DNA from 3 places in the Sporosarcina pasadenensis genome. Region 1 is predicted to be linked to each of the others. Evidence: predicted binding sites of a transcription regulator. Region 1 holds the regulator's gene; each other region holds the start of a gene.
The links. Region 1 encodes LexA, which represses DNA repair genes until DNA is damaged. Its sites were predicted from a motif close to CGAACATATGTTCG; they were not measured.

Region 1 (8,309 bases):
TAATTATATATAATGTCGAATTGAATACTAAAATAAGAACGACCGATTGTTCCCGAGTTGAGTTTCCTGTTTAATAGGCTTCAGCCACCCCCACTCGCCATGCTCGTCCATTACGGCAAAAAAACGATCATCCGCCCCGGATAACGCGACGAACAAGTCTAGGTCGAGCATCCGCGAGCCATCGCAATACGCTTGAAGAGAATACGGCGTCAGCGAAATATGGATCGACCCTTTCATCGGGTGGGACAATTTATATTCTCCATCATCACTTTCGACCGTCGTAAAACTCTTTCCCAAATTGCTAAGGATTGCTTGGTCAATCGCAGATTCTTCGATTTCATCGCATAAATACTTAACTTCCTGTAAAGGTTCTTCCTGAGCATGATCCTTTAGCAAATCATAGAGAAGACCTTCTCTGCCTAGTATAAATGATTGGTATCTTTTCTTCACTTTATAAATATCATAAGTTCTCATGACCGTCACCTCCTTTTTACATAGTCTATCGCAACAGAAGTAAAAAGTTTGTCAAAACACGGTAAAGAAAGGCACTAATGTTGTCGAAACCTTTCTAATAGTGAGTTAGTGATTTGTTGAAAAATGCCGCTTCGGAAATATAAGTCACATGACATTCCGAAGCGGCAAAAATTAGTTACGACCGAGGATCGTTTTCATTTCACGAACTACATTCTCTTCAGTGAAACCATACTCCGCAATGACCTTTTCCCCTGGAGCACTTGCTCCAAACGTGTCAATTGCCATGACTTCACCTTCGTCACCTACATATTTATGCCATCCTAGGGACGCTCCCATTTCGATGGATAGGCGTTTTTTCACTGCTTTCGGCAGTACGCTTTCTTTATATTGCTCATCCTGCTGCTCGAACAAATCCCATGAAGGCATGGATACGACAGCAACATCGATTCCTTCTTCACGTAGTTTTGATTGTGCTGCGACAGCCAAGTTCACTTCTGAACCTGTAGCAATCAAAATTCCGTCAGCCACATCTTTTTCGGCAGGCGAAATCGTATAAGCACCGCGTTTCACGCCATCCATTGCAAGTTCACCGGATTTCGGCAACACTTCTAGATTCTGACGGGATAAGACGAGTAATGTCGGTCTGTTCTTCGATGAGACCGCAATATTCCATGCAGCCGAAGTTTCATTGCCATCAGCCGGGCGGATGACTGTCAATCCTGGCATTGAACGGAATGATGATAAATGTTCAACCGGTTCATGTGTAGGACCATCTTCACCTACTGCGATGCTGTCATGTGTAAATACGTATGTGACAGGCATGCCCATGAGAGCGGACAATCTGATTGCCGGTCTAACGTAATCGCTAAATACGAAGAACGTTCCACCGAACACATGTACCCCACCGTGAAGCGCCATACCGTTCAAAGCAGTACCCATCGCAAATTCACGGACACCGAACCAAATGTTACGGCCTGTATAATCTCCCGGTAGGAAGTCTCCCGCACCTTTGATCGTCGTCTTGTTTGACCCTGCAAGGTCTGCGCTTCCACCAAAGAATGAAGGCAATACGTTTGCAATGGCATTGATCGCGTCTCCTGAAGCTGAGCGGGTTGCATGTGATGAACCAACTTCATACGTAGGAAGCGCTTCTTGAAGTCCTTCAGGCATTTCACCTTTGATGGCAGCCTTCAATTGATTTGCTAATTCAGCATGTTCGCTTTCATATTGTGCAAACAGCTCGTTCCACTGTTGTTCTTTCTTGACGCCCAATTCATCGGTTGCCTCTTTGAATGTCTCATAGACGCCTTCGGGAACACAGAAATCCTCTTCGTACGTCCACTTGTAGTATTCTTTCGTAAGCTTCATTTCGTCTTCGCCAAGAGGTGCACCGTGGACGTCTGCCTTACCGGATTTATTTGGCGAGCCATACCCGATGACCGTCTTCACTTCAATCATTGTCGGGCCGCCTGAATTGCCTTTCGCCTCTTCAATTGCTTTTGAAACCAGTTCGATATTATTGCCATCTTCCACACGGATATAGTTCCAGCCATATGATTCGAAACGCTTACGGATGTTTTCCGTAAATGACATATCCAAATCTCCATCCAAGGAAATGTCGTTACTATCGTAGAGGACAATTAATTTATCCAATTGCAGATGTCCTGCAAGGGAAATCGCCTCTGCTGCTACACCTTCCATGAGGTCACCGTCGCCGCAGAGCGCGTACGTGTAATGGTCTACAATGTCGAAACCTGGACGGTTATAAGTAGCCGCCAAATGCTTTTCAGCCATCGCCATTCCTACTGCCATTCCAATTCCTTGTCCGAGTGGTCCCGTTGTCGCTTCAACACCGACAGTATGGCCGTATTCAGGATGTCCTGGCGTTTTCGATCCCCATTGTCTGAAGTTTTTCAATTCCTCCATCGGTAAACCGTAGCCGCTTAAGTGAAGCAGGCTGTATAACAGCATGGAACCGTGACCTGCCGATAGGACAAAGCGGTCGCGGTTGAACCATTCAGGATTCGAAGGATTATGATGCATATGTTTCGTCCATAGGGTGTAAGCCATCGGAGCAGCTCCCATTGGCAATCCCGGGTGGCCGGAATTTGCCTTTTCGATTGCATCGATGGATAACGTCCTAATCGTGTTTATTGCTAATTGGTCAATCTTTTCGGTCATTCAGAACATCCTTTCCCATGCTTTATCTTATAGTTGCAATTGTTATTACCTCTATAGTGTAGTCAATATATAGATGAAATACAATCCATCCTATGTTCGGATGTTCAGTTCAGGAACTTCTTATTCCGTGCATCTTTCACTTTGTCAGGTGTGACGTCGTTGCCTTGAGGATCGATCACTTTGACGTTTTCGATTGTGTCACGCATGGATGAGCGGAATGTTTCCAAGTATTCTTTGCGCAGTTGAGTTTGTTCTTTTGCTTCTTCGATTGATAGGCCGATTGTTTTCGACTTTTTCGATAGTTCGTTGATTCGTTTAATTTTATCTTGTGATAACATGGTATTCCTCCAGTTGTGTTGTCCAACATTCAATTGTTAACAGGATTTCCACTTCAGGTGGACGCTTTCCAATCGAACAGCGAAGGGTTCGATTTGCCTTAATTTCTGCGCATTTTGCAGAAATTAAGGCAGCCTTCTTCACTCTGCTCGTAACGCTGCGCTTTTACTCGCAAAAGCCGTTCTTCGTTACGGCTTTCGCTGGAGTCGCCACCTTTCGTTTCAATCCTAAGTGATCCTTAATAACAAACCAATAAACAATAGAAGTGGAACTTATTAAAACTATACTTTGAAGGTATACAAAAAGAGCAGGAAGTGCAACCAATCAGCCTTCCTGCTCTAGTTCATATTCTTTATATCTTCTGTGGACCGTTGCTTTGCTTACGTTATGGCCAAGTCCTCTCAGTACACTTGCGATTTCTTCGAAAGTAAGTCCCTTTTGACGCAGTGATACAATTTCACTGATTGGAACTTCGATACGTTCGCGTCCTTCTACATTTCCTTTGTTTTTCAAATTCCGTTCTGGTCTGTACCCGTCGCGGACTGCACGTTTCATGCCTCTCCGGATTTTGGCGTTGTGCAATTTACGTTGATACTCTTCGACAATCGCCAATATTTCCAGCAGCATCGTGTCCATTTCATTCAATTGTAATGCGCCATTATCATGGTTTGTAATGACGACGGTGTTTGTCTTGGCGAGCAAATGCAGGATGGCGACCCTCGCGTTCCCCCTGCCCAGTCTTGTTTCGTCTTGTATGAGTACAGCGTCAATCTTTTCGTCGCGGATGAAGTCCAATAAGTCAAGCAATCCTTCGCGATCCATATCGTAGCCGCTATGTTTTTCCTTGAATATATGTACGATCTTCAGTCCCAGCTCATCTGCAAGTTTCTTCAGTTCCTCTTCTTGCCTAGATAATGAAGCTTCCTGTGAATCCTTTTCTGTGCTGACACGGCAATAAAGGACGCATGTCTTCAATTTACCTGTCATCATTCTTCTCCCGCCAATTCGGTCATCATCGAGTCGGGGAAGACTGGGTCAACTTTCGGCAATATTAATCTTTCTCCTGATTTTATTGTAGTAGACTGCATGTCATTTAGTTCCATTACTCTCGCAATCCATTTCTTTGGATGATCATTGTTGGAATAGTCTTGCGCCAATCCCCAAAGAGTATCCCCTTCTGCTATTGTCACTTCGACAAATGAATTTGAAGCTGATTTAGCTTCTCTCATGACACCTACGATTGTAAAAGCTGTGCAAAGGAAAACAATTAATAGAATAAATCCGTATTTTTGAATGAAAGTCATAAAAAACCCCTCCAAGAATGTTTGTTCGGAATGCATGTTCCCATTATAGGACACGTTTTTTTAGAAGTCAACAAAACTTTCGAACCTTTGTTTGCCAATTGTCCGAACACCTGTTATACTCTCCTTAAGAAACGATTGCGGCTGCGGACATGCGTTCGCACAATTGTTAATCATTGATTCTATTATTTGGAGGGTGGAATTATGAAGAAAATCTCAAAGAGACAGCAGGATATCCTATCGTTTATCAAAGATGAAGTGAAGCTGAAAGGATATCCGCCTTCCGTGCGTGAAATCGGCGAAGCTGTCGGACTAGCTTCAAGCTCAACCGTGCATGGGCATTTGGCTAGATTGGAAAGCAAAGGATATATCCGTAGGGACCCGACAAAACCGAGAGCGATCGAGGTATTGGATCCTGAAGGTCTGACAGCGCTGAAATCTGGCGTAGTCCACGTTCCGCTTGTCGGAAAGGTGACCGCGGGGTTGCCGATTACCGCAATTGAAAACATCGAGGAATACTTCCCTTTGCCGGATACGTACGGTACGTCCGACGATAAGCTGTTCATGCTTGAAATTGTCGGAGATAGTATGATAGAAGCTGGAATTCTAAATGGGGATTATGTCGTCGTCAAGCAGCAACATACTGCACACAATGGTGAAATTGTTGTCGCCATGACGGAAGAGGATGAAGCGACGGTTAAACGCTTCTTCAAAGAAAAGGATTACTTCCGCTTGCAACCGGAAAATGAATCAATGGAGCCGATCATCGTCAATTCAGTTTCCATTCTTGGGAAAGTTGTCGGCGTTTACCGCCAAATTCATTAAACAAAAGCAGAGGGTGGCGGTTAACCGTGACAGGCATAAGGAGGATCTGCGAAACGGCGGTTTTTGCCGTGTAGCGGAGCCGACTTATGACCCGAACGGTTGCCACCCGGAGTCTAGACGGTATATGAAAAAAGAGGATGACCGAGTCGATTCGCTTCGACTGGATCATCCTCTTTTCATGTCAATTACTCATCATCTCATTTTTCAGCAGCTTATCCATGGACGACATGACAGCAGCCTTAACGTGTTCATATGTCAATCCACCTTGTACGTAGGCAGTGTAAGGCGGACGGATCGGGCCGTCTGCGGTAAGCTCGATACTTGAGCCTTGAATAAATGTTCCGGCAGCCATGATGACATCATCAGTATAGCCAGGCATATACGACGGTTCTGGTGCATAATGCGCATTTACCGGCGAGTTCTCCTGAATTGTCCTACAGAAAGCGATCATCTGCTCAGCATTTTCAAAGTTTACGGACTGTATCAAATCAGTCCTTTCAGTTGAATAATGTGGAGTAGTATCGAGTCCGAAGCTTTCTAGGAATCCTGCTGTAAAGAGAGCACCTTTGACAGATTGACTGACGACGTGCGGCGCAATGAAGAAACCTTGGTACATTTCCAACAACGTATCAAGAGATGCGCCCGCTTCCGCACCGATTCCAGGTGATGTCATACGGTAAGCACATTTTTGCACAAGGTCTGCACGTCCCGCAATATACCCACCTGTTCTAGCAAGACCCCCACCTGGATTTTTTATGAGTGAGCCAGCCATCAAATCGGCACCTACTTCAATCGGCTCTTTCGTCTCCACGAATTCACCGTAGCAATTATCGACAAATACGATAAGGTCCGGGTTAATCGATTTAACAAAGCAGACCATTTCCCCGATTTCTTCAATAAGAAAAGAAGGACGGTCCGAATACCCTTTTGAACGTTGAATGCCGATCATTTTCGTCTTACTATGGATATTCTTCTTCACTTCATCAAAATCGACTTCGCCGTCTTCCTTCAGGTCGACGTGTTTGTATGTGATTCCCCAATCAGTAAGCGATCCGGTATCTTCACCGTTACCGGACACGATCGAATCTAGTGTATCGTATGGTTTACCCGTTATATAAAGGAGTTCATCCCCTGGCCGGAGTACGCCGAACAAGCTCGTTGAGATCGCATGTGTCCCCGAGATGATCTGGTTACGAACGAGACAGGCTTCTGCGCCGAATGTGTCTGCATATACTTGTTCGAGCACATCCCTGCCGCTATCATCATATCCGTAACCCGTAGAGCCGGTCAGATGAAAATCGCTCACCATGTTTTTTCGGAATGCCGCCAGCACTTTCCGTTGATTGTAAAAGGCCGTCTTTTCAATTTTTCTAAAGTAAGGGGCCAGTTTTTGTTCAGTTTCTTCCGCTTTCATTTCGATATCGGAAGTAAATTCATGTATCATCATTCCAATTTCCTCATTCCTACAAATAGTCACTAGTATATCTTATCAGTCTAATGGAATTGGTCAATCGAAAACGATCGGTATTGGCAGAGCCTCTATTTTGATATACTATATGAAGTGTTTGGAGTAAGGAGGAACATCATGGCTTGGGAAGTTTTCAGTTTTATCGGTACGGCGGCTTTCGCCATTTCCGGAGCGTTAGTTGCACAAGAAGAGAAATATGATATTTTTGGAGTATATATATTAGGGATGGTGACGGCGTTCGGCGGAGGTGCTTTACGAAATGTTCTCCTTGGATTGCCTTCATCCGTTTTATGGAGCCAAGATTTCCTTTTCATCGTTGCTTCGGTATTAATAACATTCATTTTCTTTTTTTCCAAAGCGATCATCAGCCATTGGAATCGTTGGGGCACGTACTTTGACGCCATAGGACTCGCGGCGTTTGCCATTCAAGGAGCGATGCTTGCAGTGAATATGAATATGTCGCTTTACGCAGTGATGGTTGCCGCTGTATTGACAGGTGCAGGCGGTGGAGTGATCCGAGATCTACTCGCTGGCAGACGCCCCCTCATTTTCAAAAAGGATATTTATGCAATTTGGGCGGCAGGTGCAGGTTTCTTTGTAGGAGTCGGTCTCTACGACTATGATTGGGCGCTATACGCACTGCTCGTTATCGTCGCAGCTCTGCGAATCTTATCCTATCATTATCACTGGGAGTTGCCTCGCAGTGATTGATAATATACCCAATAGAAAAAGGAGCAGGGCGAGCCTGTTCCTTTTTCTATTGGGACATATTTTTTATTCCTCATCCTTTAACACTACAGGTTTTGCAGGCACATACGTCGAAATTGCATGCTTGTAGATCAATTGCTGCTTGCCGTCCGATTCCAAGAGAACAGTGTAATTATCATATGATTTGATAAGACCTTTCAACTGAAAACCATTCAATAGGAATACAGTGACGAACGTGTTATTTTTCCGTAATGAGTTCAAAAATGTTTCTTGCATGTTACCTTGTGACATACACCCCAGCCTCCAATTGCTTCTATATTTCTCTTGCCTTTTTACTTATTCGATTCCGCCTCTTCAAAACCCTTTAAAATCGATAAAATTCCATCTACAATATTTCCTTTGTCTACAATTACATCAAACCAAGAGATTTTCACTTTGTTTCGAAAATACGTCAATTGGCGCTTGGCATAATGACGAGTATTTTTCTTGATTAACTCTACTGCTTCGTCCAATGAGATGGCGCCTTCAAAATATTGATAAAGCTCCTTATATCCTATCGCCTGGACCGACTGGACATTTCGGACGCCCTTTTCCCACAATCCTCTCGCCTCTTCCAGCAGTCCTTCCTCCATCATCTGATCGACCCTTACATCGATTCGCTCGTAAAGAACTTCCCTGTCGAGTTTGAGACCGACGATTAAATGATCATATAACGGCGCATCACCTGCTCCTTGTTCATGCTCATTTTTCGTTTTGCCAGTCACTTCGATGATTTCAAGTGCCCGTATCAAACGACGATGGTTATTCGGATGAATTTTTTCTGCACTTTCAGGATCCAGTTTTTGTAGTCGATTGTACAGACGCTCCGCGCCGCCTTCCGACTCAAGTTCTTTTTCCAATTCAGCTCTGACTTTTTCATCCCCCGCCTCTTCTGTGAATCTGAAATCGAAAAGAACCGACTGGATATACAAACCCGTGCCGCCGACAATGATCGGCTGTTTGCCTCGGCTTTGGAT
Region 2 (8,309 bases), on a different contig from region 1:
CCTTTGTCAATTGAATCGTGTTTCTATCATTTTCATCTTTTTCGAGCCTATTATACGGAACTTCGACTTCGATGCCGCCCAGTGCGTCGACAACTTCAATGAACGCATTGAAGTTCATTTTCACATAGTAATCGATAGGGATATCGAGCATTTCTTCAACCGTTTCGATAGCCGCATGAGTCCCTCCATATGCATGGGCATGGGTGATTTTGTCCTTATACCCGATCTTTGGGATATAGACGTATGAATCACGCGGAATGCTTAGTATTTTCACTGATTTCTCTTCCGGATTGAATGTAGCGACGAGAAGGGCATCGGAACGGCTATAGCTGTCTCCTTGCATACGCGCCTCGCTGTCATCTACACCGATGAGGAGGACGGATACATTGTCCTTCGCAGGTTCTACTTTTGCTTCGCCCCTGAATTCGGATTTCTGTGTAGCGGGAACTGCTTCGTAAGCTCGATCGACTGCCTGTTCAGCTTGTTGCCGTAATGAAAGCCCATAGGCTGCAATCGCAAGCAAGGCGGTTAGCGAAACTAATAGCCCGATCTTAATTGCCAGCCGTGCTTTAGACGTCTTCTTTTTCATCTTTTTATAATCTCTTCTTTTCATAGCTTGTATAGGCCTCCACCATCGGCTAAGGAATCTCCCAAGCAGATTTAATGTTCCATGAAAAACGGAAAGTTGATGCGCAAATGTACAGAATCCCGCAAAATACACAATAAATCGTCAACTTTCATCATTATACTATTAATTTCCTTATCCGTATACTATTATTGCACGTCGAATTCAAGGAACGTAGTCGAGACTTCAGAAATTTCTGCTTGACCGTTCGTCAACTCGGTCATCCAACCGATGAACGTATCTATTTCCGCAATAGGAACATATAGGAGTAAACTGACGTCTTCTTCATATAGGATCTCTTCAAGTGGGTAAGGAGACTGCCTCGCTTCATTCTCAACTTTTCCAAGCCAAGTATAATCGATCGTCACTTTCATAAGCGCATGCAGCTTTCGTTCAACGACACCTGTCGCAGCAATCCCCTCGGTAGTGGCACGACCGTATGCGCGGATGAGACCGCCGCCGCCTAATTTGATGCCCCCGAAATAACGTGTCACGACAACGGCAGTATCTTTCAACCCTTGCTTCTTTAGTACTTCCAGCATGGGAAAGCCCGCCGTGCCCGACGGCTCTCCGTCGTCATTTGCCTTCTGGATATGATCGTGCTCGCCGATAATATAGGCTGAACAATTATGTGTTGCGGTATGATGCATCTTTTTAATGTCTTGAATGAAGTCGTTTGCTTCCTCCTCGCTCTCTACACGCTTGACGTATGTGAGGAATCTGGACTTCTGTATGACGATTTCACTTTCACCTGACAAATTGACTGTTTTATAATCTGCTCGCATTTGCAGCACTCCTATCACTTGTAATACAATCTTAATACGCAATTAGTTTTATGATGATATAATAATAAAGTGTATAAGGAATTATGGAATACTGCAACATTGCCTATGTATAGCTTTTTTCGCTTTTCAGAAGGGAGGGGTTGAGATGGCAGAGAAGACAGTGGATATCCAGGATTTGGAAAGAATATTCGATAATATGGTTAATGTGATGGATCAATCCAAAAATGACATTTTCACTATTAGTGAACAAAGCCGTCAAACCTTCCATGAGATGCAAACCGAACTGGTTATTATTAAAGAAGATATTTCCCGGGTAATCACTGAAGGGGATTACTTGGAAGATATGACTCGCCAATCTCGAAGACGGCTGGCAGATGTTTCCAAAAACTTCATGAACTATTCCGAAGAAGAAGTACGTCAAGCGTATGAAGTTGCTAACGATTTACTCGTCAGACTATCAATCAACCGTATGGAAGAAAAGCAATTGCGTGTAAGGCGGGATGAGTTGGACCGCCGCATTGCGGCCCTTTTGGAAACGATTGAAAGAGCGGATCACCTTGTCAATCAAGTGACAACGGTAATTACATATTTGACATCCGATTTGAAAAAGGTCGGGGAAGTGTTGGAAACTGCCCGACAAAAACAGGAGTTCGCCATTCAAATCATCCAGGCCCAAGAGGAAGAACGCAAACGACTATCGCGCGATATCCATGATGGTCCTGCACAGATGCTTGCCAATGTGCTGCTCAGATCGGGGCTTATTGAAAAGACGTTCAATGAAAGAGGCCCAATTGATGCCTTATCCGAACTGAATCAATTGAAAGAAATGGTCAGAAATGCCCTTCTTGAAGTGCGCCGCATCATCTATGATCTGCGTCCGATGGCATTGGACGACCTCGGACTGATTCCGACACTACGAAAATATTCTTCAACTGTCATGGAATATGAAAAAGGTGTCACAATCCATTTCATGAATAATGGAACGGAAAAGAGGTTGGAATCCAACATCGAAGTTGCGATTTTCCGGCTTGTCCAAGAATGTATAACGAATGCACTTAAACATGGAAAATCTAGGGATGTTTGGGTGAAAGTCGAATGGCTTCGTGATACAATGAATATTGTCGTGAAGGATAATGGTGTAGGGTTCGACCCGAATCAAACTAAAGATAAATCATTTGGCATTATAGGGATGCGGGAGCGCGTCGAACTGCTGAAAGGCGAGATGAAAATCATGTCGACAATTGGCAAAGGCACAACAGTATTATTCCGTATTCCGTTACATGAAAATATAATTGAATAGGGTATTGGGAGGGAATGACAATGACGAAAATTTTAATTGTAGATGATCATCAGCTATTCCGTGAAGGAGTTAAAAGAATCCTGGATTTCGAAGACTCATTCGAAGTAGTGGGAGAAGGGGACGATGGCAGCGAAGTGGTCGAGTTATACCGCCGCTTTGAGCCGAACGTCGTCTTGATGGACATTAATATGCCTGGCATGAATGGAGTGGAAGCGACGGAAGTCCTGAAAAATGAATTTCCGGAAGCGAAAGTGATCATGCTCTCCATCCATGACGATGAATCATATGTATCACATGCGCTGAAATCGGGCGCGCTTGGTTATATGCTGAAAGAAATGGACGCAGACGCAATTGTGCAAGCAATTAAAGTCGTTGCGGCAGGAGGATCTTATTTACATCCAAAAGTGACACATAATCTTGTGTCCGAATTCCGCCGTCTCAGCGAACGTGAACATAAAGGATCTTTCCAACAAAATGATATCCGCCGCCCGCTTCATTTATTGACGAAGCGCGAATGCGAAGTTTTGCAGCTGTTGACAGATGGGCAAAGCAACCGGACAATCGGGGAAACGCTTTTCATTTCCGAAAAAACGGTGAAAAACCATGTTTCGAGCATCTTGCAAAAAATGGGTGTCAACGACCGTACACAAGCGGTCGTCACAGCAATCAAAAACGGCTGGGTCGAAGTGAAGTAATGTTATTATAATAAGGACCTTCTATAGGAAGGTCCTTTCAGAATGTAGACAAAGTCGTTTTTTGACTTTGTCTACACTCAATTTTAGGGAAAACACGATAAATAGACATATCCTCAGCCTGATTGAAAACGCTTGTCAGCCTAGGCGCGAAGTGGAGCGAAGACGCGAATAGAACTAAAGTTCATGAGCGGACGAGCGACACGAGCAACAACGGATGCGAGCGTTTGTCAACAGGCTGAAGGGGCCTCCTCATGGAAGGTCCCTTTTACCGTATAGGAGGAAGAATAGTGAAGAAAATGCTCGTTTTTTCAATGCTTATATTGGTGCTTCTTGTTGGCGCATGCTCGAAAAAAGAAGAGACGTCGAATCATGGTTCGGTGAATGACGGGGAAAGCCCGAGTGAATTCGGTTCAATCGACCACGGCGTAGATGAAAATAAAGTAGGCTTCAACATGTCTGGCGACACAATCGAAGAGGCTGCAAACGTGCCGGCGGATGAAAAAGAGCTGATCATGCAATCATTCGACACGTATATCCATGCATTTAACGATCAGAATATCGATGAATATATGGACACGCTGTCCGAGAAGCCGAAGAGCTTCAATCTTGATGAAGAGCGTGAATACATTGAAAGCGTATTTGAACAATATGAACTATCCCGCGAAGCTAAGGACACTACGATTGTGAAATTTGATGAGGAGACGGGTGAAGCCCAAGTGTTCGCAAACTTGTTGACGAAGATGAAACAGAAGTCCACCGGCTTAGAGACGAACCGTGATGGCAGGCAAGTGACCGTCTTTACAAAAGAGGGCGGAGAATGGAAAGTAAACTCCGTTTATTATATGGAAGAACAGAAATAACGTTTATTTACAATTAAATGTCCACAGACTTAAACTGCCCAAGCGAGCCGGGCAGTTTTTTTATTCTTTTTTTAACAAATAATTTTTATTCGCGACTCGAGTTGCTTGGAGTGGAAGGCGGCGACTCCAGCGAAAGCCGTTACGAAGAACGGCTTTTGCGAGCACAAGCGTAGCGTTGCGAGCAGGATATGTAGGCTGCCTTAATTTCTGCAAAAGGCGCAGAAATACGGCAAATCGAACCCTTCGCTGTTCGATTGGAAAGCGTCCGCCTGCAACGGAAAGTAACGGCTTTTACGTTACGAATCGGTTAAAATTACCTTCCCTCACCATATTGCTTTCTGAAAATGAAGAAGGTATAATGGGAACAAATGTTCCTTTTGAAGGGAGGAAACCGTAATGCCTTTAATTCCAGCGAAGGCATTGCCCCATTTTGAAAACATGATCTACTTGCCGATGGTTCTCATCGTATTGCAGCGCGACCGGGAACTGTTCGAAAAAGGCCCGTTCAAATTGAAGGGCCCTTATTTGAAAATGGTCGACGCCACGATGAAACAAGTCCAAAGTGAACTGCAAGAAACGACATTTTTTTTGCGACGCAATAATATGAAAGTAATCCGGAAAACGAGGGATAGTATGTTCACGGAATACATTTTCATTAATGGCGGCTATGAAGACCACCGTCGCTATTTAAATGTCCGGCTTCGCAACCGGACGGAAGAATTATTGGACTTGTATTTTACAACGTCGGGAAATCATTCGGCGGGTCATTAGGCGGAAACAGAAAGGAAGTACGGCCGTAATTCCTCTGCCTCTTCAAGAAATCCCTCTCAAGTAATTTGGCCAAAGCATATTGCCGGTTCATCGTCGGGACTGAAATGTCCAGTTTGTACTTTTTTCCATTCTCCAATGTGACGGAAGTGCCTAAGCCGTCAGCTTCATAAAAATCGATCGCGTGGTAGGAAAGCCATACATTTTGATCCGCTGAAGGAGATAATGTCGGAATGAATATGAATGGAATGCCGAAAGCGTTTGCCAACAGAAAAGGTGCTTTCTGCTTATTATCCCCAAATAATCGTCTGGCCGTACTCATGACGGTTGCATAACTGGAGCCATAGTAAGTGCAGGAACCGGTCATAATATGTAGCGGTTTTTTTGGAACGATCACTATCTTGTCCCGCTCAATAACCCTTGTGAAAATCTTATTGCCCTCTTCCTTCGGTTGCAACATGAGGGTATCATGCGAAATATAGTATCTTGGTTCGAATTCAGTCAAATCCACTTCCCCCTATCCTATTAATTCCATCCCATCCCTCAACTAGTATTATAGGATACAAAAATAGAAAAACAAGTCTTTTAAATGAATAATTAGAACTATTCAATAAAAATCTTGCTTCGGAAGAAAAAACCCCCGTCACCAAACGGGGGAGGGAATCGTTTATTCAGCTTGATAATCCAATGCGGCAGCTCCAAGTGTTTTCGCTGCAATCAGCATCGCTTGTTCCTCAAAATCGAATTTCGGATGGTGATGAGGATATGTTTCAGCTGGCTGGGCACCGGTGAAGAAGAATGTGCCGGGCACTTTTTCCAAATAGTACGCGAAGTCTTCTCCGCCCATTTGCGGTTTGCTTTCCACGACATGCTCAACGCCAGGAACTGATTCTGCAACACGTTTCAAGTGCTCGGTTTCTTCTTTATGGTTCACGACGGCAGGGTAGCCGCGGAAATAGTCGAATCGGATTTCGCAATCATTGGCGAGTGCCGTACCTTCCACGACTCGAGCCATTTCTCGCTCCATCATGTCGCGGACGCCGGGATCGAATGTGCGCACAGTGCCGCCTAGCTTTGCGGAATCGGCGATAACATTGAAAGCGTTATCCGCAACGAATGAACCGACGGACAATACAGCCGATTCGATCGGGTCAACGCGGCGGGACACGAGCTGCTGCAAGTTCATGACGAGCTGCGCTCCGATGACGATAGCATCCTTCGTCTGGTGCGGAGCCGCTCCGTGGCCTCCCGCGCCTTGAATCGTGATTTCAAATCGGTCGGCAGCCGCCATGACCGGTCCTGTTAAATATTCGATAGTTTTAAAGGGGATAAGCGACCAAAGATGTGTGCCGAAAATTACGTCGACACCATCGAGGCAACCGTCCTCGATCATTGAAATGGCCCCTCCTGGAGCAAATTCCTCGGCGTGTTGATGAATGAAGACATATTCCCCTGCGAGATCCTCACGCAACTCGTGGAACACCTTCGCCAATTGCAGCAATGCCGCAGTATGGCCGTCATGTCCACAAGCATGCATGACGCCGGGCACTGTCGATTTGTAAGGGACGTCTTTTTCGTCCTGGATTGGCAATGCATCGAAATCGGCACGCAAAGCGATCGTTTTGCCGGGACGCGCTCCTTTGACACGGGCGACTACGCCGTTGCCGCCGACGCCTGCACGTACATCGACGCCGAGATCTGCGTAAAAATCATGGATGTATTGCGCAGTTTTTTCCTCTTTAAAAGATAATTCCGGGTGCATATGCAGATGTCTGCGGATGACGACCATTTCTTCATAAGCACAATCCAACTTCTCGAACAGTTGCTCATTCATTCAATTACCCCTCTCGAAACGCATTATTTATACATTCATAATTATAACAATACGATTCGAGGGCCGCAATCCGATCAACGTATCATTCTTCGTCATCCGTTTTCGCAGTATATGTCGTAATATAAGAAGCACTGGAAAAAATATGTGTCGTGTTGCCTGCGAATTCTTTCATGTCGACCGATAGAGGCGAGGACTTGAATACCTGCGAATGTTTCCAACGGTCATAGTCGACCGCTTCCTCCCATTCGGTCATGACGATATATGTGTCCGAGTCGAGCGGTCGAAGCAGGCGGTAAGCGATGAACCCTTTCTGGCTTTCGATCCGGTCGTCCCTTGAGGAAAAACGGTGTTCGAAGACAGGTCGTCCTTCATCCGTAACGGGAACGTTATTGTAGACGAAATAGCCATCTTCCTTCAGTGAGCCGGCGGAGCTGATCACTTCATACCGTCTCGGCGATTGGAAGACAGACTTCCCGTCAGTTTCATGCAATAGGAGCGACTGGCCGCCGCCGTGCATGAGAATCATTTTTTCATTCACATGACGCTTTTGGAGCTTCTCCATGAAATCTCTTGTTCCGGTCGTCAAATACATATACATTCCGAAAACCTCCTGCCAAAAATAAGTACTACTCATATTTTCCCTTAACGGAACAATTAAAACAAACAATGTCTAATTGATGGCGGCGTTGAAAAAAAGTGCGCACAATTTGATGACAATTCGGGTCAATCACTATACATTCCAAGGGGAAACGTCTATATTTGAAAGCGAATAAGTGAACTTCGATAATTATTATAAAGAAAGTGGGAATCGATTTATGACAACATTTAACGATACACTGCTTCGTGCTGCTAGAGGAGAAAAAATCGACCATACACCGGTTTGGTTCATGAGGCAGGCGGGCCGTTCTCAGCCTGAATACCGCAAAATTAAAGAGAAGTATTCATTAGAAGAGATTACACATCAGCCGGAGCTTTGCGCTTACGTGACAAAGCTGCCTGTCGACCAATACAATGTCGACGCGGCGATTTTGTATAAAGATATTGTAACGCCACTTCCAGGAATCGGAGTGGATGTAAAAATAAAAGCGGGCGTCGGCCCTGTCATTTCAAATCCGATCCGCTCGGTACAAGACGTCCATAATCTCGGAGAGCTTTCGCCGGAGGATGATATTCCTTTCGTCATCGATACGATTAAAATCTTGAAAGAGCAATTGAATGTACCTTTGATCGGCTTCGCTGGAGCTCCATTCACATTGGCAAGCTATATGATAGAGGGAGGCCCGTCAAAAAGCTATAATTTGACGAAATCCTTCATGGTGTCAGAGCCTGAAGCTTGGTTTGCACTTATGAATAAATTAGGGGATACGATCATTACATCGATTAAAGCACAAGTTGCAGCGGGAGCAGCGGCTATCCAAGTGTTTGATTCATGGGTTGGCGCA
Region 3 (8,309 bases), 140 kb from region 1:
AAGGATTGCTTCTTCAGTTTTGGCATCGACAGCTGACAATGAATCGTCCAGAATAAGCAATTCAGGTTGCATAATCAGCGCACGTGCAATGGACACCCGTTGCTTCTGGCCGCCGGACAATGAAACGCCCCGTTCTCCTACGACTGTCTCATAGCCTTCCTCAAATCCTGTAATATCGTCGTGGATATGTGCAAGCCTTGCCGCCTCGTAAATCCTTTCCCGATCGATTTTCGGATTCGTGAAGGCGATATTTTCTGCAATCGTCGTTGAAAATAGGAAATGGTCCTGTGGAACGTATCCAATTGATTCGCGCAAACGTTGTTGCTTGTATTGATTGATCGGGTGCCCGCCGTAGACGATGCTTCCCTTATAGCCTTCAAACTCCCTTAGTAATAGCTTCAAGATTGCCGTTTTACCGGAACCGGTCTTCCCGACAATTCCAAGCGTCTCCCCCCGCTTCAAAGTGAAATGGACGTCGTAGAGCGCCGGACTTTCATCGTCCGGGAATTTGAATTCTTCGATATCGAAGAACAGATCCCCTTCCGGACGGCGATCAATTGCTCCTGTGACGTCTTTAATATCAGGATCAATCGACAACAGCTCCATAATACGGCTATACGAAGCGTTCCCGCGTTCCACAATGTTGAATAGGAATCCGAAAGCGAGCATTGGCCAGACAAGCAACCCTAGGTATGTACTGAACGCAACCATGTCACCGATGGACATTTCCTCTGCAATGATGAATTTTGTTCCAAAGTAGAAGGATAGAATATAAGATACCGCAAATATGCCTGTGATGGTCGGATCAAAAAGCGCATCGACTTTTGCCACTCTCATATTTTTCGCAACGACATCTGTTGAAAGATCCGTGAAATCTTCAATATCTTCCTTTTCCTGACCGAATGTTTTGATTACTTTGATGCCAGAAATGCTTTCCTGCGTCTTATCGTTCAGATTGGAGAACGCCTCCTGCGCAAAGCGGAAACGCCGGCGCAGCAATCTTCCATAGTAGCTTGTCAAGAAAATCATGAATGGAAACGGAATAAGTGCAATGACTGTCAATTTCCAGTTGATTGTTAATGCCATCGTCAAAATGACGAATCCGCCCGTTGAAATGGAATCGACGAGCGTCAATATCCCCATTCCTGCCGTCTGTTGTACGGCATTGATGTCGTTTGTCGCATGGGCCATTAAATCCCCGACACGCCTCTTTTGATAAAAAGAAGGTGACATCCTTGTAAAATGATTGAATAATTTCTCACGCATCGTCCTTGATAAAAGAACTGCGGAGCCGAAAATCATGACACGCCAATAATAGCGGGACACGTACATTAAAATTCCGGCAAGCCCCAGGATGATGAGCCACTTCGTCAGCTCGGAAGCTGACAATGTGGCTTCCGTAATATCATCGACGATCAAGCCGATGATTTTCGGAGGAAGCAATTGCAATAAGGAGACGAACACAAGCGCTGCGACACCGAGTCCATATTGTTTCTTCCTTTGTTTAAAAAACCAGCCAAGCTGCAGTAAGACTTTCAAAGTAATCCCCCTTTTTCTCTATCTTTGAATAGTCTATCAAAAGTCTGAACAATAGAAAAGGTACGAAACTCAAATTATTCGGATTCTGAAATACTTTTCAGGTCGACAAACAGAATCCGATGTGTTTCACCATTCTCGGAAAAGAGGTGAAGCATCCCTTCTAACGTATCAATTTTTCGGATATGCCCTTTCACCTCCGCCACTGTTTCATCGTCCCAATAGTGCACGAAAATCTGTAAATTCTTTTCTGCGGCTTCATGGATCTGATAGTTCCATTGTTCGAGTTGCTGTTCATCGGGCTGTTGCCTTGTCGGCAGCCCATCTTCCTTCTGCCATTCCCGTAGCTGTGCGACATGTTCCGGCAGCATCATCGCCGTCCATTTGATACGTCCACGGTCACGGATCATCTGATCATCTCCCTTTGCAAAACTGTTGATTTCCGTTCCAGGCGGACGCTTTCCGCGGGCGAGCGGAGAGCCTCCTCAGTCGCTTCGCTCCCTCCGGGGTCTCCCCTGTCTCGCTTTCCCGCTGGAGTCGCCGCCTTCCACTCCAATCAACGGAGCTTACTGTAACATTTATTTGTAATGTCCCCCAATCAACTTTGACCGATGGACGGCTGTTCCTGCGTTTGTGTAGGAAACTGCTCGCAATACAGCGGTGGAACCGTATTTTTTCCGCAATGAATCCATCGTCTCCCCAAGTTGGCGGTTGCGCCACTTATGCTCATCGAAAAAGCTGAGTTGCATGGCATATTCGTTTTCCAAATTCGCCAGACTAATGGCGATGCGCCGCACCGGACGGCCGTCGTGGAATTCGTCGAGCAGCTTTGTGCAGAGCCGATAAATAGTCATCGTGTCATTCGTTGCTTCATGCATTGAACGGGAGCGTCCGAAGCCTCCTCCGAGTGAATTCTTCGAGTATCCGATCGACAGATGGACTGTCCGCCCCGCTTTGCCCGCTTCCCTCGCCCGCAATGCGACGTCTTCACACATTTCAAGGATGACCGCGAGGATGTCTTCTCGCTTCGTGTAATCGCGGTATAGGATCTGCCCTTTACCGTAGCTGATTTGCCCTTCGACAAGCGGCGCCCCAAGGTCGGACAAGTCGATGCCATGTGCATGATGATACAACTGGTTGCCCATGATGCCGAATTTCGTTTCAAGCCGTTCGAGGGGCGTGCGGGCTAAATCACCTACTGAGAAGATCCCCATATTGTTCAACGTCCTTTCGAGCCGGCTGCCGATGCCCCACATCCGGCTAAGTGGCGCGACCGGCCATAGCCTCGAAGGTATATCGGCATACGTCCAGCGGGCAAAGCCGGTCTTTTTTGCATCCAAGTCAAGGGCCAGCTTCGCCATGAGCATATTCGGTCCCATGCCGCAGGCGGATCTGAGCTGGAATTGGCTGACAAGCTCATCTTGGATTCTCTCGACCGTTTTTTCAGGGGGACCCCATAGACGTTCCGTTCCTCCTAAGTCAATGAAGCTTTCATCGACGGAATACACATGGATTGCCTCCTTCGGCACGTAGCGGTTCAAATTGCGCGCGATTTCCATGGAAACATCGATATAAAACTGCATTTTCGGTTCAATAAGCCGTATGGACGGGTCATCAGGAATTTCATATAGCCGCATTCCCGTCTGCACGCCGAATTCCTTTTTCAAGGCGGGAGAAGCAGCCAGGACGATGCCTCCTTTCCGTTCTTTATTGCCGATGATGGCGATTGGCGTATCCATGACATCCAATCCTTCCATTGCAGCCGCACAACTGGCGTAAAAACTCCTCATATCCAGGCATACAATTTTCCGGTCCGGCAAATTCTCGTACATAGCGTGTATCCCTCCGTAAAGAACACTTGTTCTATACAGTATACCCGGAACGAATGTTCATATTCAATGGTCCTTATTGCCAATTGGCCATAATGGAAAGTGGACTGCCACGGAATAGTCTTTTAGCCCCGTTTTTTGCAAATAAAAAAAGCATCCATCCTGTTAAAGGATAGATGCCTCTGCAGTTCATTCCGCTGCCATATTACTAACTTCCTTTGGCAACTTGAAGTCTTCGATGTCGTTGAAATAGCTATATGTAGCATTCAGCTTTTGGCGGGCCCGATAAGAGTTCCCTCCGCTGTAGTTTCTCATATCCAATGACATTTTGAAGCTAGTCACATAAGAAGTGCTTTTATTGATGGTGATGACCAATTCCATTTTGTCGACGATGCTGAAGCCGTCCTCACGCGGACCGGCATCCGGGAAAAGCTCCTTGAACCGCTTGAAACCATCGCGATTCAAAGTTAAATTCAATGCATATCCGTATTCGATCGGCTCCAAAACAAATTCGTCTTCGAACTCTTTGAACTTGGACAAGTCAAGAATCGGATAGGTTTCCGAAACTAATGTGCCGAATAATTCTTCAATCGAACCAGACGGTAATTCTTCCCATTCGCCTTTGCGGTCGTCAGTGACAAACACTTGATCTCCCACTTGGTACAAATCCATATTATATGCTTTCACGCCACGCGGAAGGACTTTTGATTGGACATGCACTTTAGCAGGATTAAGGAAAGCCTCGACTTGCATATCGTATTTCATGCCAGCTTTCTCGGGATTTTCAATATCGCCGTCATAGACGGTCACCGCGTAATCATCAAACACAATATGAGAACGGACAGCTTTTAATGATGTGTCCATCGCCTCTTGGGATTTGTCCAATAAATCTCCGGCTGTCATTTTCTTTTGAGCCCCTCCCGAATTGGTGCAAGCAGCCAAAAGAAAAACGAGCGAACCAATCGCAAGGGCACTAACTATTTTTTTCACATGTAAACTTCCTCTCTTCAAAACCTACGTTCATTTTACTGGAAGATGCATACTTCATCAATCCATTAGACGGATATTTCGCAAGAGAAGTTGCATTGCACCGAAAATCGGAAATGTTTCAATCTCCCCGAAAATGCCATATGTCTGTCGTGAATTCCGCAATGGTGCGGAGATCTGGCATAAAACCGATACCCGGAGTAGTCGGAACTGTTATATATCCATCTTCCACAATCACTTCGGGCTCAATAATATCCTTTTCCCAATAATGGGACGAGCCCGCTGTATCTCCTGGAAGGATGAAGTTCGGGAGCGATGTCAATGCAATATTATGGGCGCGCCCTATTCCCGCCTCCAGCATGCCGCCACACCAGACAGGAACACCTCTCTCCATGCAATAATCATGGATTCGCTTCGCTTCGGACAAGCCGCCGACTCTCCCTATTTTCACATTAATGACTTTCGTGCTTCCGAGCTCGACCGCTTTCCGCACGTCTTCCAATGAATGGATGCTTTCATCGAGGCAGATCGGCGTCTTCAATTGTTTTTGCAATACGGCGTGATCAACAATATCATCATGTGCAAGCGGCTGCTCAATCATTAGAAGGTCGAACTCGTCCAACTGCTTCAATAAATCGATATCATCTAGTGAATAAGCTGAATTTGCATCCGCCATAAGAGGTACGTCCGGAAAAGCAGACCTCAATCCTCGGAGAACGTCAATATCAGCTCCTGGCTTGATTTTCACTTTGACCCGCTTATAGCCTTCCTCCAAATACCTTTGCACTTTATCGATCAAACTCGCAAGATCCTTTTGAATCCCGATACTGATGCCGACTTCGATTCTCTGACGTTGACCGCCTAACGCTTCAGCCAATGGAATCCCTTTCCGTTTTGCGAACAGGTCCCAGACGGCGCATTCAAGGGCGGCTTTCGCCATATTGTTTCCGCGTATCGGCGCAAAGAGGGGGCCAGTGTCATCAGGATGTCCAATTTCCTTTCCAAGCAGCAGAGGGATAAGGAAATCACGGAGCATATGCAAGTTCGTTTCCACAGTTTCTTCCGTATACCATGGGGCATCGAAAGCGACCGATTCTCCCCAGCCTATGTTCCCCAGCTCATCATGAACTTCCAGCAACAGAAATTGCTTATCCTGCATCGTACCAAAACTTGTTGAAAAAGGTTCCCTCATTCTCATTTTCATCTTACGGATCGTCACTTCTGTAATTTGCAAAATGGATTCCCCTTTCTTTTACATATACGCGTAAAAAACACCCTGCCGTAGCGACAGGATGTCTGCATTATTTACCTACTGTTTCAACATCCACTGTCATCCGCCATCCAAACGGGTCTTCCGCTCTTCCAGTCTGGATGCCTGTCATCGTATCATAGATCCTTTGTGACAGTTCTCCAATCTCCCCATTATTAATGGTGATTTTCTTTTCATTCCAATAAAGTTCCCCAATTGGAGAGATGACCGCTGCAGTACCCGTGCCGAACGCTTCCTCCAATATTCCGGACTGGTAAGCCTCGTAAAGCTCCTCCATGGAAATCTTTCGTTCTGTAATAGGAATGTCCCAGTGCTGCAGCAATTCAATGACGGATTTCCGTGTGATTCCCTCTAAAATGCTTCCATTAAGCTCGGGTGTGACAACTTCCCCGTTCAATTTGAAGAAGACGTTCATCGCACCGACTTCCTCGATGTATCGGTGTTCCTTCCCATCGAGCCACAGTACTTGTGAATAGCCTTTCGCTTCCGCCACTTCCTGCGCTTTCATTGCACCTGCGTAGTTGCCTGCCGTTTTCGCACTGCCTGTCCCACCTGTTACGGCACGGACGAATTCGGATTCGACCGCTATCTTGACGGGGTTGATGCCTTCCTTGTAGTAGGCGCCGACTGGCGAAAGAATGATCATGAAACGATATGTTTTTGAAGGAGCGACCCCTAAATACGGCTGCGTCGCAAAAATGAAAGGCCGGATGTAAAGGGATGTCCCTTCAATATTCGGAATCCAACTCTTATCGACTTGGATGAGCTTCCGAAGGCCGGAAAGAGCGAGTTCCTCATCGAACGCCGGGATGCAGAGCCTTTCATTTGAACGATTCAATCTTTTCATATTCTCCTCAGGTCTGAAAAGAAGCACTTCCTCATCTTCCGTCACATACGCCTTCAACCCTTCGAACACTGTTTGACCGTAGTGGAATACCATTGCCGCAGGATCGAGCATGATCGGCTCATACGGAACAATCTTCGGATCATGCCAGCCTTGCTCCTCTGAATAATCCATTGTAAACATATGGTCAGTAAAAATAGTGCCGAACGAAAGTTGATCAAATGCCGGCTTCGTTTTCGGGTTTAAGGTCTTTTCAACATGGACTGCTAAATTCGTCATCGTAAATCCCCCTTTTACTATGTATTTTTTCATTATACACGAAACAGTGGAAACAGATATGGTAAAATGGATGAAATGGAGGGATGACTTTTGACTGGAACTGAGAAGATGCCCGGGGAAGAACGCCGGCAGTTGATACTCGAAACATTGCAGAAAGCCGACAACCCGATGACAGGCAAAGAGCTTGGAGAACTGACGAATGTCAGCCGCCAAGTCATCGTCGGAGATATCACTTTATTGAAAGCGAAGAATGAACCTATACTTGCGACAAGTCAAGGGTACATATATATGCACGCGTCGGCAGGTCCTGAGAGAATTGAAAAAGTGCTCGTCTGCCACCATACACCCGAGCAAACGGAGGAAGAGTTGAATATCCTCGTCGATCATGGGTTGACTGTGAAAGATGTAAAAATAGAGCACCCTGTCTACGGTGACTTAAGCGCCTCCATCATGGTGGCAAACCGTCTGGAAGTGAAGGAATTCATGAGGCGGGTCAATGAAGCCAATGCAGCGTACCTGTCCAATCTAGCTGAAGGAGGCATCCATCTCCACACAGTCATCGCTGATGAACAACATCAAATCGACAATGCCGAAATCGCATTGAAGAAAGCGGGCATCCTCGTCGACTGACGGATAGTAATCGAAAGAAAATTTCATAACAAGTTTTATCGTACCTACATCATCTTTCAGCAGATGATGTTTTTTTGTTGTTAATGAAATTCGATTGTTCTCTAACCTATCCTCAACTTATCTCGCTGGGAATTTGGTGCTAATGGAACAAAACTAATCATATTCTTAACATAGAAAACAATAAAAAAGGAGTGTAAAGGTTGTTGAGAAAAGTCAAGGTTGGCTTACGGCCCATCGTAAACAACATAAATTTACCTACCGTTATGAAAACAGCAGTGCTTCCGGGTGACTCTATTGAAAGATTATTTATTGCAACCCAGATAGGAGAAATCTTTTACATAGGAAACGGAGAGGTAAGAACTTTTTTAGATATTCGCCCGCGAATCTTAAAACTTGGTGTTTCTGGTGGTGGATATGATGAACGGGGATTATTAGGTCTAGCGTTTCATCCCGGTTTTTATTATAACGGTCTTTTTTATCTTCATTATTCAGTAGCCGGATCACAAGGTCCAGGCGCTCTTCCTCAAACAGAAGCTGAAAGACCGGCTCAAGGTGGTCTTCCCGAATTTTTTAAGCCTAACCCGTGTGACCCCAGCACTTTAAACTTAAAGTGGCTAAATAGGGAAACGCAATATGATCATATTGATACAGTTGAAGAATGGACTTTACAATTGAATGGTCAACCTCAAAAACGACGGACATTGCTCAATTTAAGAAGACCATTTTTTAATCATGACGGTGTTAATAGCTTAAATTTTTCACCTGAAACAGGAAGACTTGTTTTAACAACCGGAGATGGCGGATCAGGTTATGATCCATTTAATCTAAGTCAGAACAATATGGAAATAGCTGGTAAAATAATTGAAATTGATGTAGATAGGAATACATTTATTCAAAATCCACCGGTAGTTACACGTTTTACTGAACTTCCCGC

Region 2: the regulator LexA is predicted to act here: its motif matches at 4,627-4,640, upstream of AB1K89_RS04770 (YhjD family protein).
Region 3: the regulator LexA is predicted to act here: its motif matches at 3,415-3,428, upstream of AB1K89_RS01235 (Y-family DNA polymerase).

Annotation. Positions count from the first base shown of each region.
Region 1 covers NZ_JBFEGM010000001.1:386,383-394,691, forward strand. Annotated here, with positions in the region: gene sirA (sporulation inhibitor of replication protein SirA) at 28-474, opposite strand; gene tkt (transketolase) at 646-2,655, opposite strand; gene AB1K89_RS02020 (DUF896 domain-containing protein) at 2,760-2,993, opposite strand; gene AB1K89_RS02025 (YneB family resolvase-like protein) at 3,316-3,978, opposite strand; gene yneA (cell division suppressor protein YneA) at 3,978-4,295, opposite strand; gene lexA (transcriptional repressor LexA) at 4,497-5,117, shown strand; gene AB1K89_RS02040 (methionine gamma-lyase family protein) at 5,299-6,564, opposite strand; gene AB1K89_RS02045 (trimeric intracellular cation channel family protein) at 6,703-7,296, shown strand; gene hfq (RNA chaperone Hfq) at 7,360-7,584, opposite strand; gene miaA (tRNA (adenosine(37)-N6)-dimethylallyltransferase MiaA) at 7,626-8,309, opposite strand, start outside.
Region 2 covers NZ_JBFEGM010000002.1:206,648-214,956, reverse strand. Annotated here, with positions in the region: gene AB1K89_RS04795 (LCP family protein) at 1-613, opposite strand, end outside; gene AB1K89_RS04790 (YigZ family protein) at 775-1,410, opposite strand; gene AB1K89_RS04785 (sensor histidine kinase) at 1,556-2,710, shown strand; gene AB1K89_RS04780 (response regulator) at 2,731-3,405, shown strand; gene AB1K89_RS04775 (nuclear transport factor 2 family protein) at 3,702-4,265, shown strand; gene AB1K89_RS04770 (YhjD family protein) at 4,662-5,036, shown strand; gene AB1K89_RS04765 (competence protein ComK) at 5,002-5,538, opposite strand; gene AB1K89_RS04760 (M20 family metallopeptidase) at 5,701-6,867, opposite strand; gene AB1K89_RS04755 (antibiotic biosynthesis monooxygenase family protein) at 6,950-7,465, opposite strand; gene hemE (uroporphyrinogen decarboxylase) at 7,683-8,309, shown strand, end outside.
Region 3 covers NZ_JBFEGM010000001.1:242,125-250,433, forward strand. Annotated here, with positions in the region: gene AB1K89_RS01225 (ABC transporter ATP-binding protein) at 1-1,539, opposite strand, end outside; gene AB1K89_RS01230 (YolD-like family protein) at 1,614-1,946, opposite strand; gene AB1K89_RS01235 (Y-family DNA polymerase) at 2,115-3,368, opposite strand; gene AB1K89_RS01240 (DUF6612 family protein) at 3,555-4,355, opposite strand; gene menC (o-succinylbenzoate synthase) at 4,474-5,586, opposite strand; gene AB1K89_RS01250 (branched-chain amino acid aminotransferase) at 5,654-6,745, opposite strand; gene AB1K89_RS01255 (transcription repressor NadR) at 6,836-7,375, shown strand; gene AB1K89_RS01260 (PQQ-dependent sugar dehydrogenase) at 7,579-8,309, shown strand, end outside.